2 regions of the Pseudoalteromonas sp. G5_S1_54_S4 genome follow, and region 2 is predicted to be linked to the other one. Evidence: predicted binding sites of a transcription regulator. Region 2 holds the regulator's gene; the other holds the start of a gene.
What was found. Region 2 encodes sigma-54, which starts transcription at its own class of promoters, with help from an activator protein. Its sites were predicted from a motif close to GTTGGCACGNNNNTNGNNT; they were not measured.
Positions count from the first base shown of each region.

Region 1 (7,510 bases), on a different contig from region 2:
TAACACTATTTTAGTTGTAGAAGATGACGCCGGACTTCGTGAAGCATTAATTGATACGCTTGAAATGTCAGGTATAGCCTGTATGGCCGCCAATAGTGCCGAGCAAGCCATGGTGCTACTAAAAAAAGAAGCATTTTCATTGGTGGTCAGTGATGTACAAATGGGCGCAATGAGCGGCTTGGATTTATTACGTAGTATTAAATTAAATTACCCTGATTTACCCGTACTAATGATGACGGCCTACGCCACTATTGATGATGCTGTAGAGGCTATGCGTTTAGGCGCGATTGATTATATGGCTAAGCCATTTGCACCAGAAGTGCTATTGAATATGGTGAGTCGTTACTTACCAGAAAAAGAAAAAGAAACAGACGGGCCCATTGTCGCCGATCCTAGTAGTATTCAATTACTCGAACTTGCTAATAAAGTTGCTCGTTCAGATGCCAGTGTGATGGTGCTTGGGCCAAGTGGCTCTGGTAAAGAAGTACTGGCGCGTTATATTCATGACAAATCAAAACGCTGTAATGAACCGTTTGTTGCGATTAACTGTGCTGCTATTCCTGAAAATATGCTCGAAGCCACTTTATTTGGTTATGAGAAAGGCGCGTTTACCGGTGCTATTCAAGCTTGCCCTGGTAAGTTTGAACAAGCACAGGGCGGTACTATTTTACTTGATGAAATCACCGAAATGGATTTAGGCCTGCAAGCCAAGCTGTTACGTGTACTACAAGAGCGTGAAGTTGAGCGTTTAGGTGGTCGTAAAACCATTGCACTGGATGTACGTGTGCTTGCCACAAGTAACCGAGAGTTAAAAGAAGCGGTTGCTGAAAACCAGTTCCGCGAAGATTTATACTATCGACTCAATGTTTTCCCACTGCTGTGGCGACCACTGTGTGAGCGCCCAGGGGACATTATAGTGTTGGCTAAACATTTGATTGAACGTCACTTAAGTAAAAGCAAAGAGCCAATGGCGTATTTAGATAGCAGTGCAGAGCAAAAACTGCTTAGCCATAGCTGGCCCGGTAACGTACGCGAACTAGATAACGTTATTCAGCGAGCATTAATTTTACGCAGTGGGAATAGTATTGATGAGCATGCTATTTTTATCGAAAATCTAGCTCCAACGCATTTTGTGGCAGAAACTAAAGCTGACATTGAGCCTGTAAAAAGTAGTCTCAGTAACGCTTATTATGATGAAAAAGCAGCGCCTGCAGATGAGCAAAAAAATGATTTGTTAGCCGTCGATACTGGTAGTTACAAAGATGAGCTTAAAGATAAAGAACATCGTATTATTTTAGAAACCTTGGCACGCTGCCAAGGAAAACGTAAAGAGGTCGCCGAAACCTTAGGTATTAGCCCGCGTACTTTACGCTACAAATTAGCACAAATGCGTGATTTAGGTATTTCCCTCCCAGCATAACCCCCATAAGCCCTAAGTTCAATCACTTGAATTTAGGGCTGTCAAAACTCTGACTGCTTAATTATTTTACTTAAAGCGTTGTTTTAATTGATTTTAATTTTTGGCATGTTTTGTGCTTTATTCTCTTTAAGAGTTTACTGCATTATCAGAGACAATTATGAAAATTCAAAACAGTGCTTTATTTCAAGAAATGCAATCAATGGCTGCAGAGGCCACACGTAGTAATCAAGTTAATAACTTGCCAACGCAAGTGCAATCAACCTCTACAGCACAGTTTGGTGACATGTTGAGTAATGCCCTTAATACAGTGCATGAACTTCAGCAAGACGCAGGGCAAAAAGTAAAAGCGGTAGAGAATGGCGACAGAAGCGTGTCACTTGCCGAGGCTATGATTGCTTCGCAAAAGTCTTCTGTGGCATTTGAAGCTACGGTACAGGTTCGTAATAAGCTTGTTGAGTCTTATAAAGAAATTATGAACATGCCTGTTTAATTAGGTAGTGGAGAATTATTGTGGCGCAATCTAATCAATCTACAGATCTGGCACTTGCTGATGGCATGATGGAGCAAAGTGAAAACGAAGATCAACAAGAGCAAAAATCAGGCTATTTCAGTGCCCTTGGCGGTGTTGATGTTTTACGTCAAATTACCCTGATTGTTGCATTAGCTATTTGTTTAGCCATTGCTATTTTCGTTATTATTTGGGCTCGTCAGCCAGATATGCGCCCTTTAGGTAAAATGCAAACTGAAGAGTTAATAGAAACACTCGACTTTTTAGATGCACAAAAAATTGACTACCAACTTGATGGCAATGTGGTCTCGGTGGATGAAACTGAATATCAAAATATCAAGTTATTGATGACCCGTGAAGGTTTAGATCAAGGGCCTACATCAGGTAGCGACATTATTATGCAAGACATGGGGTTTGGGGTAAGCCAACGTTTAGAACGTGAGCGCCTTAAACATGGCCGTGAGCAACAACTTGCCCGTACTATAGAAGAGCTAAATAATGTTACTCGCGCCAAAGTATTGTTAGCTATTCCCAAAGAAAATGTATTTGCCCGTAGAGAGAAAAAACCCTCTGCGACTGTTGTACTTACTCTTAAACGCGGTCGCTCTCTAGATGGCGAAGAAGTTGACTCGGTTGTTGATATGATAGCTTCAGCGGTACAAGGGCTTGAGCCTTCGCGCGTTACTGTGACCGATCAAAATGGTCGTTTATTAAATTCAGGCTCGCAAACCTCTTTAGCTGCACGCTCGCGTAAAGAATACGATATAGAACGTAAACGTGAGCAAGAATACCTAGAAAAAATCGACAGTATTTTGATCCCCGTGGTTGGATTAGGTAATTACACCGCACAAGTAGATTTAAGTATGGACTTTAGTGCGGTAGAAGAAACACAAAAACGTTACAACCCAGATTTACCTGCGGTAAGAAGTGAAACGACCTTTGAAGAAAATAATATTGGTGGCCTAGCGGTTGGTATTCCAGGCGCGCTGACTAATCAGCCACCAGTTAACTCAACTATTCCTGAAGATGCGATGGCGGGCGGTGCAGGCACTGCAACCTCACCGAGTAGAACTCACAAAGAAGCCACTCGTAACTATGAACTCGATACCACTATTTCACATAAGCGTCAGCAAACTGGAGTGATCCGCAGAATAAGCGTCTCTGTTGCGGTTGATTACCTGCCTACGGTGGGTGAAAATGGTGAAACAACTATGACGCCACGCTCGGTTGAAGCCCTGTCAAATATTCGTCGCTTGTTACAAGGTGGCGTAGGCTTTGATATGCAACGTGGCGATGCACTTGAAGTAGTGACCGTACCATTTGTTCGTGAAGACTCAGCGCTTGATTTTGAGTTGCCTTTATGGGAACAAGATTGGTTTATGAAAATGATGCGCTTAGTATTAGGTGCACTGGTTATTATTGTACTGATTTTAGCTGTCGTTAAACCTATGCTTAAACGCTTAATCTACCCAGATAATACACTTGAAGAATACGATGAAGATTCTCTTAGTTCAGGTGTTGATCTTGGTGACAGCACATTAGATATGCTAAATAATGACTTTGATTCTGCTTCTGTTGGCTTCTCAAGCGATGGTACACTACGCTTACCAGACCTACACGGCGACGAAGACTTACTCAAAGCGGTTCGTGCCCTTGTAGCCAATGAACCAGAACTATCATCACAAGTAGTGAAAGCGTGGTTAACAGAAGATGACTGATCAAGAACAAAAACAACTACCTCAAGCGTTTGATGTTGATAAACTTGATGGTGTAGATAAAGCCGCGATATTATTGCTGAGCTTAACTGAAGAAGATGCAGCGCAAATCCTAAAGCACTTAGAGCCAAAACAAGTGCAAAAGGTCGGTATGGCCATGGCGGCAATCGATGATTTGTCGCAAGCTAAAATTAGCGCGGTTCATAATTTATTTATTGAACAAATTCAAAGCTTTAGTACGATAGGTTTTCAGTCTGAAGACTTCATCAAAAAAGCACTTACAGCCGCATTAGGTGAAGATAAAGCCGCCAGCTTGATAGACCAAATAGTGATGGGTTCAGGCGCTAAAGGCCTTGATTCATTAAAATGGATGGACTCTAAACAGGTGGCTAACATTATTCGTAATGAGCATCCACAAATTCAAACAATTGTTCTCTCTTACCTAGAGCCTGAACAGTCGGCTGAAATTTTAGCGCAATTTCCTGAAAAAGTGCGCCTCGATTTAACCATGCGTATTGCTAATTTAGAAGAAGTACAACCGGCAGCATTGCAAGAATTGAATGAAATTATGGAAAAACAATTTGCCGGTCAAGCGGGTGCACAAGCTGCGAAAATGGGTGGCTTAAAAGCTGCGGCAGATATCATGAACTACCTCGATACCAATGTTGAAGGGCAGTTAATGGATTCAATCCGTGAGCATGACGAAGAAATGTCGCAACAAATTCAAGACTTAATGTTTGTCTTCGAAAACTTAATGGATGTAGACGACAGAGGCATTCAAGCAATCCTGCGTGAAGTGCCGCAAGATGTATTAATGAAAGCCATTAAAGGGACCGACGATGCCCTTAAAGAGAAAATTTTGGGTAACATGTCAAAACGTGCCGCTGAAATGCTCGCTGATGATTTAGAAGCTATGGCTCCTGTGCGCATTAGTGAAGTAGAAGCGGCGCAAAAAGAAATTTTATCAACAGCACGTCGCCTTTCTGATTCAGGTGAAATTATGCTTGGTGGTGGCGGTGGTGAGGAGTTCTTATAACCTATGAGTCACTCTAAAGGTCGCCCGTTACATGCAGATGAAGCTGATGAGTTATTAAAAAATTGGCCAATTCCTGATGTTGCTCCCGATGAGCGAAGCTTTCGCAATCGCTCTACGGCTTATGGCACACCCTTAGCCGAGCTATACCGTAAAGAAATAGCAAAAGAACAAGTAGAAGAACCGGAAGAACCAGAGCTGCCTTCATTAACTATGGTAGAGCTGGAGCGTATTCGCCAAGATGCCTACGAAGAAGGCCTTAAACAAGGGCACGAACAAGGCTATATAGATGGCTTTGACAAAGGCGTAACCGAGGGTAAAGAGGCGGGTTACAAAGAAGGTGTAGAGCTGGGTAAAACACAAGGCCAAGAAGACGTTAAACCCTTAATTGATGAGCAGTTGACCAGCCTGCGTGGCTTACTAGATAGTTTAAGCGACCCGCTTAAAAAAGTGGACGAGCAAGCAGAAAAACAGCTGGTACAGCTAGCCACTATGCTCAGTGAAGCGATTATTTATCAAGAAGTAAAAACATCACCTGATATTATTTTACATACTTTGAAAAAAAGCATTGATGCACTTAATGCAGAACAAGAAAAAGTTCGAATTCATCTTCATCCAGATGACTTAACGCTGATAAAAGCCAGTTATGGTGAACAAGCTATTGAAGATAATCATTGGCAATTAATTGCAGAACCCACTCTAGAGCGGGGCGGTTGTGAAGTTAAAACAACGTTATCATCTTTAGATATGACCTTGAAAACCCGTGTCAAAGAAACGTTGGATAGCTTTTTGCATAATAGTGGTATCTAACTTTTTTATTGGCGTGTCATGTCTGTGAGCGATACTTCATTAAGCGAACGCTTATCTCAATACCAACGACATATTAAAATTCCAGCGCCTGCAGTCGCGGGAGTTTTAACGCGTGTGGTTGGTTTAACACTGGAAGCCAAAGGTTTGCGCGCTCCGGTAGGCAGCCAATGTAAAATTGAAACAATGAACGGCTTTGTTGACGCTGAAATTGTTGGATTTAACGATCAAACTTTGTATTTAATGCCTAACGACCACATTTCAGGCGTACTTCCTGGTGCGCGAGTTATCCCCCAAGTTAATGACACAGGTTTGCCTGTTGGCATGAGCTTACTTGGTCGAGTGGTAGACGGCTTAGGCAGACCTTTAGATGGCTTAGGTAAAATTAATGCAGAACATACACTCAAATTTGCTCAAAATGCAATAAACCCTCTTGCAAGACGCCCCATTAGTAAGCCTATGGATGTGGGGGTACGTGCTATTAACTCGGTGATTACTGTCGGCCAAGGCCAGCGCATGGGCTTATTTGCAGGCTCTGGTGTGGGTAAATCAGTATTATTAGGCATGATGACCCGAGGCAGTGAAGCCGATGTGATTGTAGTGGGTTTAGTCGGTGAGCGTGGTCGAGAAGTAAAAGAATTTATTGAAGAAATACTGGGTGTTGAAGGGCGTAAACGTTCAGTTGTTGTTGCAGCCCCCGCTGATGCCTCACCATTAATGCGATTAAAAGGCTGCGAAAGTGCGGTAACCATTGCAGAGTATTTTCGAGATCAAGGTTTAAACGTATTGTTATTACTCGACTCGGTGACGCGTTATGCTATGGCACAGCGTGAAATCGCCCTTGCCGTCGGTGAGCCCCCTGCAACAAAAGGTTACCCACCTTCAGTATTTGCTAAATTACCTGCGCTGGTGGAAAGAGCGGGTAATGGCGGGGAAGGGCAAGGCTCTATTACTGCCTTTTTTACCGTACTGAGTGAAGGCGATGACATGCAAGACCCGATTGCTGATGCTGCACGTGCCATACTTGACGGACATATTGTTTTATCGCGTGATTTAGCCGACAGCGGCCATTATCCTGCCATTGACATAGAAAAATCGATTTCTCGAGTTATGCCTCAAGTGGTGTCTGAATCGCACATGCAACAAGCTCGGGTGCTTAAGCAAGTGTATTCAATGTATCAACAGAACAAAGACATGATCACCTTGGGCGCTTATCAAAAAGGCAGTGATCAAATGCTCGATCAGGCAATAAACATGATGCCAAGAGTGAACGCATTTTTACAACAAGGGATGCGTGATGTGATTAGCTATGATGATGGCCTTCAAGGGCTCGCGCAATTATTAGGACAAGCATAATGGCAAAAAATAAACTGCATTTGTTGCTCAGGCTTGAAAACGAAAAAGAAGAAACGTTGCGCATGAGCTACTTGCAAGCTAATCAAAATTTGCAAGTAAATCAGCAAAAGCTGCAGGGCTTAAATGACTTTCGACTTGAATACACGCAGCAACTTCATATTAAGGGGCAGTCGGGTTTATCAAGTGCCGGATTTAGTCAGTATCATGCATTCATTGCTAAGATTGAAGAAGCGATACGTCAACAAGCAAGCACTGTTAACACTGCAAAGCAGGTGGTTAGCCAGCGTAAAACCTTGTGGTTAAAGCAACAAGTAAAAGCGAAAGCGGTTGCTAAGTTAATTGAAAAACAACAGATAAAAGCGGATATGTTGGCCGCTAAAAGTGAGCAAAAAATGCTCGATGAATTTTCCTCTAATCAGTTTTATCAAAGGCATAAAGCACTATAAGGTAGGCATGCTAATTGCTTAGATTCTACAAGAGCAATGATTTTTAGGATTGTGCGGTGGGCTGTTGCCGCTTTTATTAGGTGATTTATGGCGATAAATGATATTTCAATGTTAGCGGTATCTGAGCAAGACTCATACTTAGTTAAAAAAGACAGTGATAAAACAAAGCTAGATAGCAGTAATGATGCTGGCTTTTTTGATCAATTAGCCCTTGCTAACCAAGCT
Region 1 is NZ_JBQKUL010000027.1:44,512-52,021, reverse strand. Features, by position in the region: gene ACTRWE_RS11620 (sigma-54-dependent transcriptional regulator) at 1-1,420, shown strand, start outside; gene fliE (flagellar hook-basal body complex protein FliE) at 1,578-1,910, shown strand; gene fliF (flagellar basal-body MS-ring/collar protein FliF) at 1,931-3,646, shown strand; gene fliG (flagellar motor switch protein FliG) at 3,639-4,679, shown strand; gene fliH (flagellar assembly protein FliH) at 4,683-5,486, shown strand; gene fliI (flagellar protein export ATPase FliI) at 5,505-6,839, shown strand; gene fliJ (flagellar export protein FliJ) at 6,839-7,285, shown strand; gene ACTRWE_RS11585 (flagellar hook-length control protein FliK) at 7,373-7,510, shown strand, end outside.
Region 1: the regulator sigma-54 is predicted to act here: its motif matches at 1,520-1,538, upstream of fliE (flagellar hook-basal body complex protein FliE).

Region 2 (7,510 bases):
GATTTAAAAACCGAGGTGATTAAACTTATTAACCATACGCGAACCCTATATTATGACCAATAACCTATTTAAAATTTTAATTGTTCCCTCACTATTAATTGCTTTTAACAGTAATGGTGCTAAACCTGCTGAAGCCCCCGCTGCTAATCAAATTTCAATTAGTGCAGATAAGCAAGAAGGTCAATTAAAAGAAAACGTAGGCATTTTTGAGAAAAATGTTGAAATTATTCATGGTAATCGCCGTATCACAGCTGACCGTTTAGAAGTGCATAAACGCGATGACCTAGGCGATAACAAACAGTTATTAATTGCCACAGGCAGCCCTGCATATTTTGAAGAAACACAAGCTGATGGCACCATAATGAGTGCCAGTGCTAATGAAGTGCGTTACGATGTGTCGCTGCGTTTTTTAACCTTAATCGGCGATGCAAGCATTGCTCAAGCAGGTCAAAAAATAACAGCTAAAAGTATCACTTACGATATCGAGCAGCAGTTAATTAGCGCAGAAAAAGACGAAAACTCAACAGACCGTGTACACACTATTTTAGTCCCTGTTGAAAATAAAAAAGAAGATGATAAAGGCCAACCATGAGCACATTAAAAGCAGAGCTATTAGCTAAAAGCTACAAAGGTCGTGAAGTTGTAAAAAACGTTGGCCTAGAGGTTGAAGCTGGCAGTATTGTGGGGTTACTTGGCCCTAATGGTGCAGGTAAAACCACCACTTTTTATATGATTGTAGGCCTTGTGCCTAGCGATAAAGGCAAAATATCAATTGATGATAAAGATATTACTTTATTACCGATGCACAGCCGAGCGCGTTTAGGGATTGGTTATTTACCGCAAGAGTCGTCTATTTTTAGAAAGCTGACTGTTTATCAAAACTTAATGGCTATCTTAGAAACACGTAAAGAATTAAATAAACAACAACGCGAAGATACCTTAAATAATTTACTTGATGAATTTAGCATTCAGCATATCCGCGATAGTCAAGGTATGGCTTTATCAGGTGGTGAACGTCGCCGCGTAGAAATTGCTCGCGCGTTAGCAGCAAACCCTAAATTTATCCTTTTAGACGAACCCTTTGCGGGGGTTGATCCTATCTCAGTATTAGATATTAAAAAGATTATAGAGCATCTTAAAAACCGTGGCATTGGCGTACTTATTACAGACCATAACGTGCGCGAAACACTTGATGTTTGTGAAAAAGCCTACATAGTTTCTCATGGGGAGTTAATTGCATCAGGCACTCCTGAATACGTATTAAACGATAAAACAGTACGCGATGTTTATTTGGGCGAGCAGTTCAAGCTCTAATATGTGTGTTATTCCACTAAGCATCTGCTAAGATTAATCATACTTAGGTCTGTTGACCTTTCAAGGTTGAATTTGCAGCAGTCTGTTTGGTATTTAGGCAAGGCAGAGCCTATGTGGTGTGGTATTCCCCATAAATAGGCGATAACGCAGCATCAATGCCAAACAGGCGCAGCCCTTCGGGTTCTGCCTAGGGACGATTTACTCTTTGTTGCTCGGTTTTGACTTAGCCCACTAGGTTACAAACCTCGCGCCGCAATTAAACCGCCCCTAGTTTGAACAAATTTTAATCCGTAAAGGTCAACAGACCGTAATTTAAAAGGATTGTTAGAGATACATGAGGCAATCATTACAGCTGCGCATGGGCCAGCAACTTACAATGACTCCACAGTTGCAACAAGCAATTCGCTTATTGCAACTCAGTACATTGGATCTCCAGCAAGAAATTCAAGAAGCGCTCGATAGCAACCCCTTGCTTGAAGTTGAAGAACACGATTACAGCGAAGACACTGCAGGTAAAAACGAACAAAAAGCCGATAACGATGACTTAACGCTAAGTGCCTCAGCTGACGATAAACCTAGCGAGTATGAGCAAGATAGCGGCGAAGCAATGACCAAAGACACCATTAGCGATGATATGGCTATGGATGTTACTTGGGATGAATATATGAGCGCTGCGCCTGCCTCTTCATCGGGCCCAATGCCAGAAGATGAATCTATTTATCAAGGCTCTTCGACTGAAACGCTGCATGAGTATTTAATGTGGCAGCTTCAACTGACGCCGTTTAGTCCTACCGATGAAGCGATAGCTATTGCAATTGTAGAAGCTGTGGACGACTCAGGGATTCTAACCCTTAGCTGTGAAGAAATATTAGAAAGCTTTAACCAAGAAAACGACGGCGAAGATGAAGTTGAACTTGACGAAATAGAAGCGGTACTAAAGCGTATTCAACTATTTGATCCAGTGGGAATAGCCGCGCGTAGTTTACAAGAGTGCTTGTGTATTCAGCTAAATCAATTTGATAAAGACACACCTTTTTTAAACGAAACAAAAATGATCTTAACCGATCATATTGATTTACTTGCTGCACGTGACTATCGCACGTTGATGAAAAAAACAAAGCTTAAAGAAGATGAGCTTAAAGAAATCATGACGTTGATTCATACGCTCAGCCCAAAACCGGCAGACACTATTGTTAGAGAAGAGTCTGAATACGTTATTCCTGATGTGTCGGTTAAAAAAGTTAAAGGTCGTTGGGTAGTTGAATTAAACCCAGATAGCATGCCTAAGATCAGAGTAAATAGCCAATATGCAGCTATGTCGCGTACGGTTAAATCAAGTGGTGATAGCCAGTTTATTCGCTCGCACTTACAAGAGGCTAAATGGTTTATAAAAAGCTTAGAAAGTAGAAATGACACGCTACTTAAAGTAACCAACTGTATTGTGCAACAGCAACAGGCCTTTTTTGAACACGGTCCTGAGGCTATGAAGCCTATGGTGCTTAACGATGTGGCTGAAATGGTGGAAATGCACGAGTCGACTATATCGCGTGTTACTACGCAAAAATACATGCATACACCACGTGGCATTTTTGAGCTTAAATATTTCTTTTCAAGCCATGTAAGTACTGAAAATGGTGGCGAATGTTCATCAACAGCAATACGTGCATTAATTAAAAAATTAATCGCTGCAGAAAACTCAGCTAAACCATTGAGTGATAGTAAAATTGCAGATATATTGGCAGAGCAAGGAATTAAAGTAGCGAGGAGAACCATTGCAAAATATCGCGAATCTCTAGCTATTCCCCCGTCTAATCAACGTAAAAGTTTGATTTAAGGCGTACAACAAAGAGGAAAATGTTTATGCAACTGAATTTAACTGGTCGCCATGTAGATATTACCGACTCGCTTAGAGACTACGTAAATAGTAAATTTTCGAAGTTACAGAGGCACACTGATCACATAACGAATGTGCACGTTATTCTCGATGTAGAAAAACTAAACCAAAAAGCTGAAGCAACCGTTCATGTTAGTGGCGCTGAGATTTTTGCCTCTACTGAGCATCAAGATATGTATGCCGCTATAGACTCGCTCATTGACAAGCTAGATCGTCAAGTAATTAAACACAAAGAGAAACTTGCTCGACACTAACACTATGAAACTAAGCTCACTTATCTGTCAGGACTGCAGTAAAGCTGCGGTCCTTTTTAATAGTAAAAAAAGAATTTTAGAATTTATCAGTGAATTGGCTCACAATAAGCTGCCCTATTTAACACAACAAGATATTCTTAATGCATTAACTGCAAGAGAAAAGCTTGGAAGTACAGGCATTGGCCGAGGCATTGCTATTCCACATGGTCGCATGAGTGGTGCTCAAGAGCCCCTTGCTTTGATTTTAGTGAGCGAAACAGCTATTAATTTTGATGCGATTGATAACCGACCGGTTGACATTTTTGTCGCGTTAATTGTTCCCGATGGCGATAATCAGCAGCATTTGAAGACGCTAGCCACGATTGCTGATAAGCTCAATGATAAAGAATTTTGTAAACAGTTACGCGCCGCCAAATCGGATAGCGAACTGTATCAGGTTATCGTCAGTCAACCGTAGTAATAAAGAAAGGTGATAAATGGAATTAATAATTATAAGCGGTCGCTCAGGGTCAGGTAAATCTGTGGCGTTACGCGTTGTGGAAGACTTAGGCTATTATTGTGTAGACAATATTCCTCTTAATTTATTACCATCATTAGTGCGCAGCGTTTCCGACAGTTATAATAAAATTGCCGTGAGTGTTGATGTGCGTAACTTACCTAAAGAGCAACAGCAGTTTAATGAAATACTCGAATATTTACCTGGTTTTACTAAACCAACGGTATTTTATTTAGACAGTGACGATCAAACATTAATAAAACGCTTTTCAGAAACGCGTCGTCTTCACCCTTTATCTATTGATTCTTTGCCGCTTGATTTAGCCATAAAAAAAGAAAAACAACTGCTTGATGTATTGATTAATCGTGCTGATTATATGATTGATACCACAGATTTAAGTGTGCATCAGCTTGCTGAGTCTATTCGTGAAAAAATACTCGGTAAAAAAGATAAACAACTGATCATTACCTTTGAGTCATTTGGTTTTAAACATGGCATCCCTAAAGAAGCAGATTACGTATTCGATGCCCGCTTTTTACCAAACCCGCATTGGGAGCCTGAACTTAAGCCACTTACTGGGCTGGATCAACCAGTAAAAGACTACCTAGCAAGTCACAGCATAGTGCAAAAATTTACATGGCAAATTCAAACATTTGTGCAAACATGGCTGCCGCATTTAGAACGAAATAACCGCAGCTACTTAACCATTGCAATTGGCTGTACCGGTGGGCAACACCGCTCTGTTTATTTAGCGCAAACCATTGGTGAAAGCTTTGCAATGAGCCATCCTAATGTAAAAATTCGCCACCGAGAACAAGAATAATACCGAGTGAGAACATGCAATGCGGTTAGAAAATACATTTTTAATAAAAAACAAATTAGGATTACACGCTAGAGCGGCGACAGTATTAGCTCAGCTTTCTGTGCAATTTGATGCCACAATCACTTTATTTCAGGATGACAAACAAGCCGCTGGCGATAGCGTGCTGGCACTTATGTTACTCGAAAGCAGCCAAGGCAAAGAAGTTAAGGTGGTATGCGAAGGCCCCGACGCTGAGCCTGCACTTAGCGCAATAGGTGAACTCATCGACCAACGATTTAATGAGCAAGAATAAAAAAGTTCATTATTAACTCATCATCCTAAGCTTATGTTAATAGTGGTTGAGTTAGTTTGCTCACATAAAGTAAGATAAACTAAAATTGAATAGCATTTATACCCTTCCAGCATGTAATACAATTTAATTAAGGACGCCAATGCCTGAAGCTTTAGAACAAGATATTCCACTACAACAACTAAAACAGGTGACTAAGTCACTAAATAGTGGTCAATTTGTTCAAGTTAGACGCATGCTGGCAAAAACGGCGCCTTGTGATACCGCACTTCTTTTAGAATCATCCCCGCATAAAATTCGCCGTATGCTCTGGCAGCTTGTTGATCCTGATGTACAAGGTGATGTGCTTGAAGAGCTGTCTGAAGATGTACGTTTGGGCATTATTGCGCAAATGGCACCCGAGCACATTGCTGCCGCAACCGAAGACATGGGCCATGATGACTTAGGGGAAGTACTACGTAGCCTACCTGACACCGTTTATAAAGATGTTGTTAGCGCTATGGATATTCAAGATAGAGAACGTGCAACGCAGGCTTTATCGTATCAAGAGCGCTCTGCTGGCGCATTGATGAATATAGATACCGTTACTATTCGCCCCGATGTGACTCTAGATGTGGTACTGCGTTATATTCGCTTACGCGGCGAATTACCTGAGGGTACAGATGACTTATATGTGGTTGATGAAAATAACTGCTTTTTAGGCGCCCTATCGCTGAGTACTTTATTAACTAATCCCCCTGAAAAAATTGTTCATGAGTTAATGGATGAAGACTGTGAGTCTATTCCTATTTCAATGGATGAGAGCGAAGTTGCACAATTGTTTGAGCGTCATAACTGGATATCGGCACCGGTTGTTGATGACAACGCACACTTGCTTGGGCGGATCACCATTGATGATATCGTTGATGTTATTCGTGAAGACGCTGAGCACAGTTTACTGGGTTTAGCGGGTTTAGATGATGAAGAAGATACCTTTGCACCTGTGTTGAAAAGCTCTAAAAAGCGCTCAATTTGGCTGGGTGTAAACTTACTAACTGCATTGCTGGCTGCAATTGTGGCGAGCTTTTTTGAAAACACCTTAGCTATATTACCAATTCTTGCTGTGCTCAATGGTATTGTCCCGTCAATGGGTGGGGTTGCAGGCAGCCAAACCTTAACTTTGGTTATTCGCGGTATTGCGGTGGGCCATATCAACCAAACTAACCAACGTTTTTTATTATTAAAAGAACTCGCTATCGGCGCGATTAACGGTATGGTTTGGTCTATCCTAATTGCCGGTGTCGTTGCGCTTTGGCAATGGGATTTCAAACTCGGTGGTGTTTTAGCGTTTGCTATGTTTATGAATTTAGTTGCAGCAGGTATTGCGGGTGCTAGTATCCCACTATTGCTTAAAAAAATGAAAATAGATCCCGCACTTGCAGGCAGTGTGGTACTAACCACAGTAACTGATATTGTTGGTATATTTGCCTTCTTAGGTACTGCGACTTGGTTATTGATTTAATCTTTTTATAAACAAAAACACCGCATCAATACGCGGTGTTTTTGTTTAAGCCGATAGTTACTTTACATAAGTTAAGGCTACTTAGCGCGCTGGCGATTACCACCTACCTTAGGTTTAGTGTTGGCTTTTTTAAACTGGCTAAAGCCAGTATGACGAGTAAGCGCAGGACGACCGCCCTTGTTACCTTTTCCGCCTTTGGTTTGTCTTTCATCTCGTCCTTCTTCAGGGACTAAACAGTTAGGTCCTTTACCAATAAGCTTGGCTTTGCCCATGTTACGCAGGGCTTCGCGGATCATTGGCCAACCGGCAGGATCGTGATAGCGTAAAATCGCTTTATGCAAACGACGTTGGCGCGCTCCCTTAGGCACAGGTACTTGCTCCGTATTATTTTTAATATTACGTAGCGAGTTCATTTCTGTGTGGTAAATGGTGGTTGCGTTGGCCATCGGTGATGGATAAAAATTTTGTACCTGATCAAGCTTAAAATCATTCGATTTCAACCATAAAGCCATGTTTACCATGTCTTCATCTTTAGTCCCCGGGTGAGCAGAAATAAAGTATGGAATTAAATACTGCTTTTTACCCGCTTCTTTTGAGTACTTATCAAATAACGCTTTAAATTCATCATAGGCGCCCATACCTGGTTTCATCATTTTTGATAATGGGCCATCTTCTGTGTGCTCAGGTGCTATTTTTAAATATCCACCAACATGATGGGTTACTAGCTCTTTAACGTAACGAGGATCACGTACTGCAAGGTCATAACGCACGCCCGAAGCAATTAAGATCTTTTTGATCCCTTTAACCTCACGCGCCTTTTTATATAAGTCGATAGTGGGTGTGTGATCGGTATCCATATGCTTACAAATATCAGGATACACACACGACAAGCGACGACACGTACTCTCTGCTTTTTTACTGGTACAACGCAGTTTGTAC
Region 2 is NZ_JBQKUL010000048.1:10,145-17,654, reverse strand. Features, by position in the region: gene lptC (LPS export ABC transporter periplasmic protein LptC) at 1-63, shown strand, start outside; gene lptA (lipopolysaccharide transport periplasmic protein LptA) at 53-592, shown strand; gene lptB (LPS export ABC transporter ATP-binding protein) at 589-1,314, shown strand; gene ACTRWE_RS15745 (RNA polymerase factor sigma-54) at 1,649-3,148, shown strand; gene hpf (ribosome hibernation promoting factor) at 3,175-3,462, shown strand; gene ptsN (PTS IIA-like nitrogen regulatory protein PtsN) at 3,467-3,919, shown strand; gene rapZ (RNase adapter RapZ) at 3,939-4,781, shown strand; gene ACTRWE_RS15725 (HPr family phosphocarrier protein) at 4,801-5,073, shown strand; gene mgtE (magnesium transporter) at 5,213-6,571, shown strand; gene ACTRWE_RS15715 (YgiQ family radical SAM protein) at 6,649-7,510, opposite strand, start outside.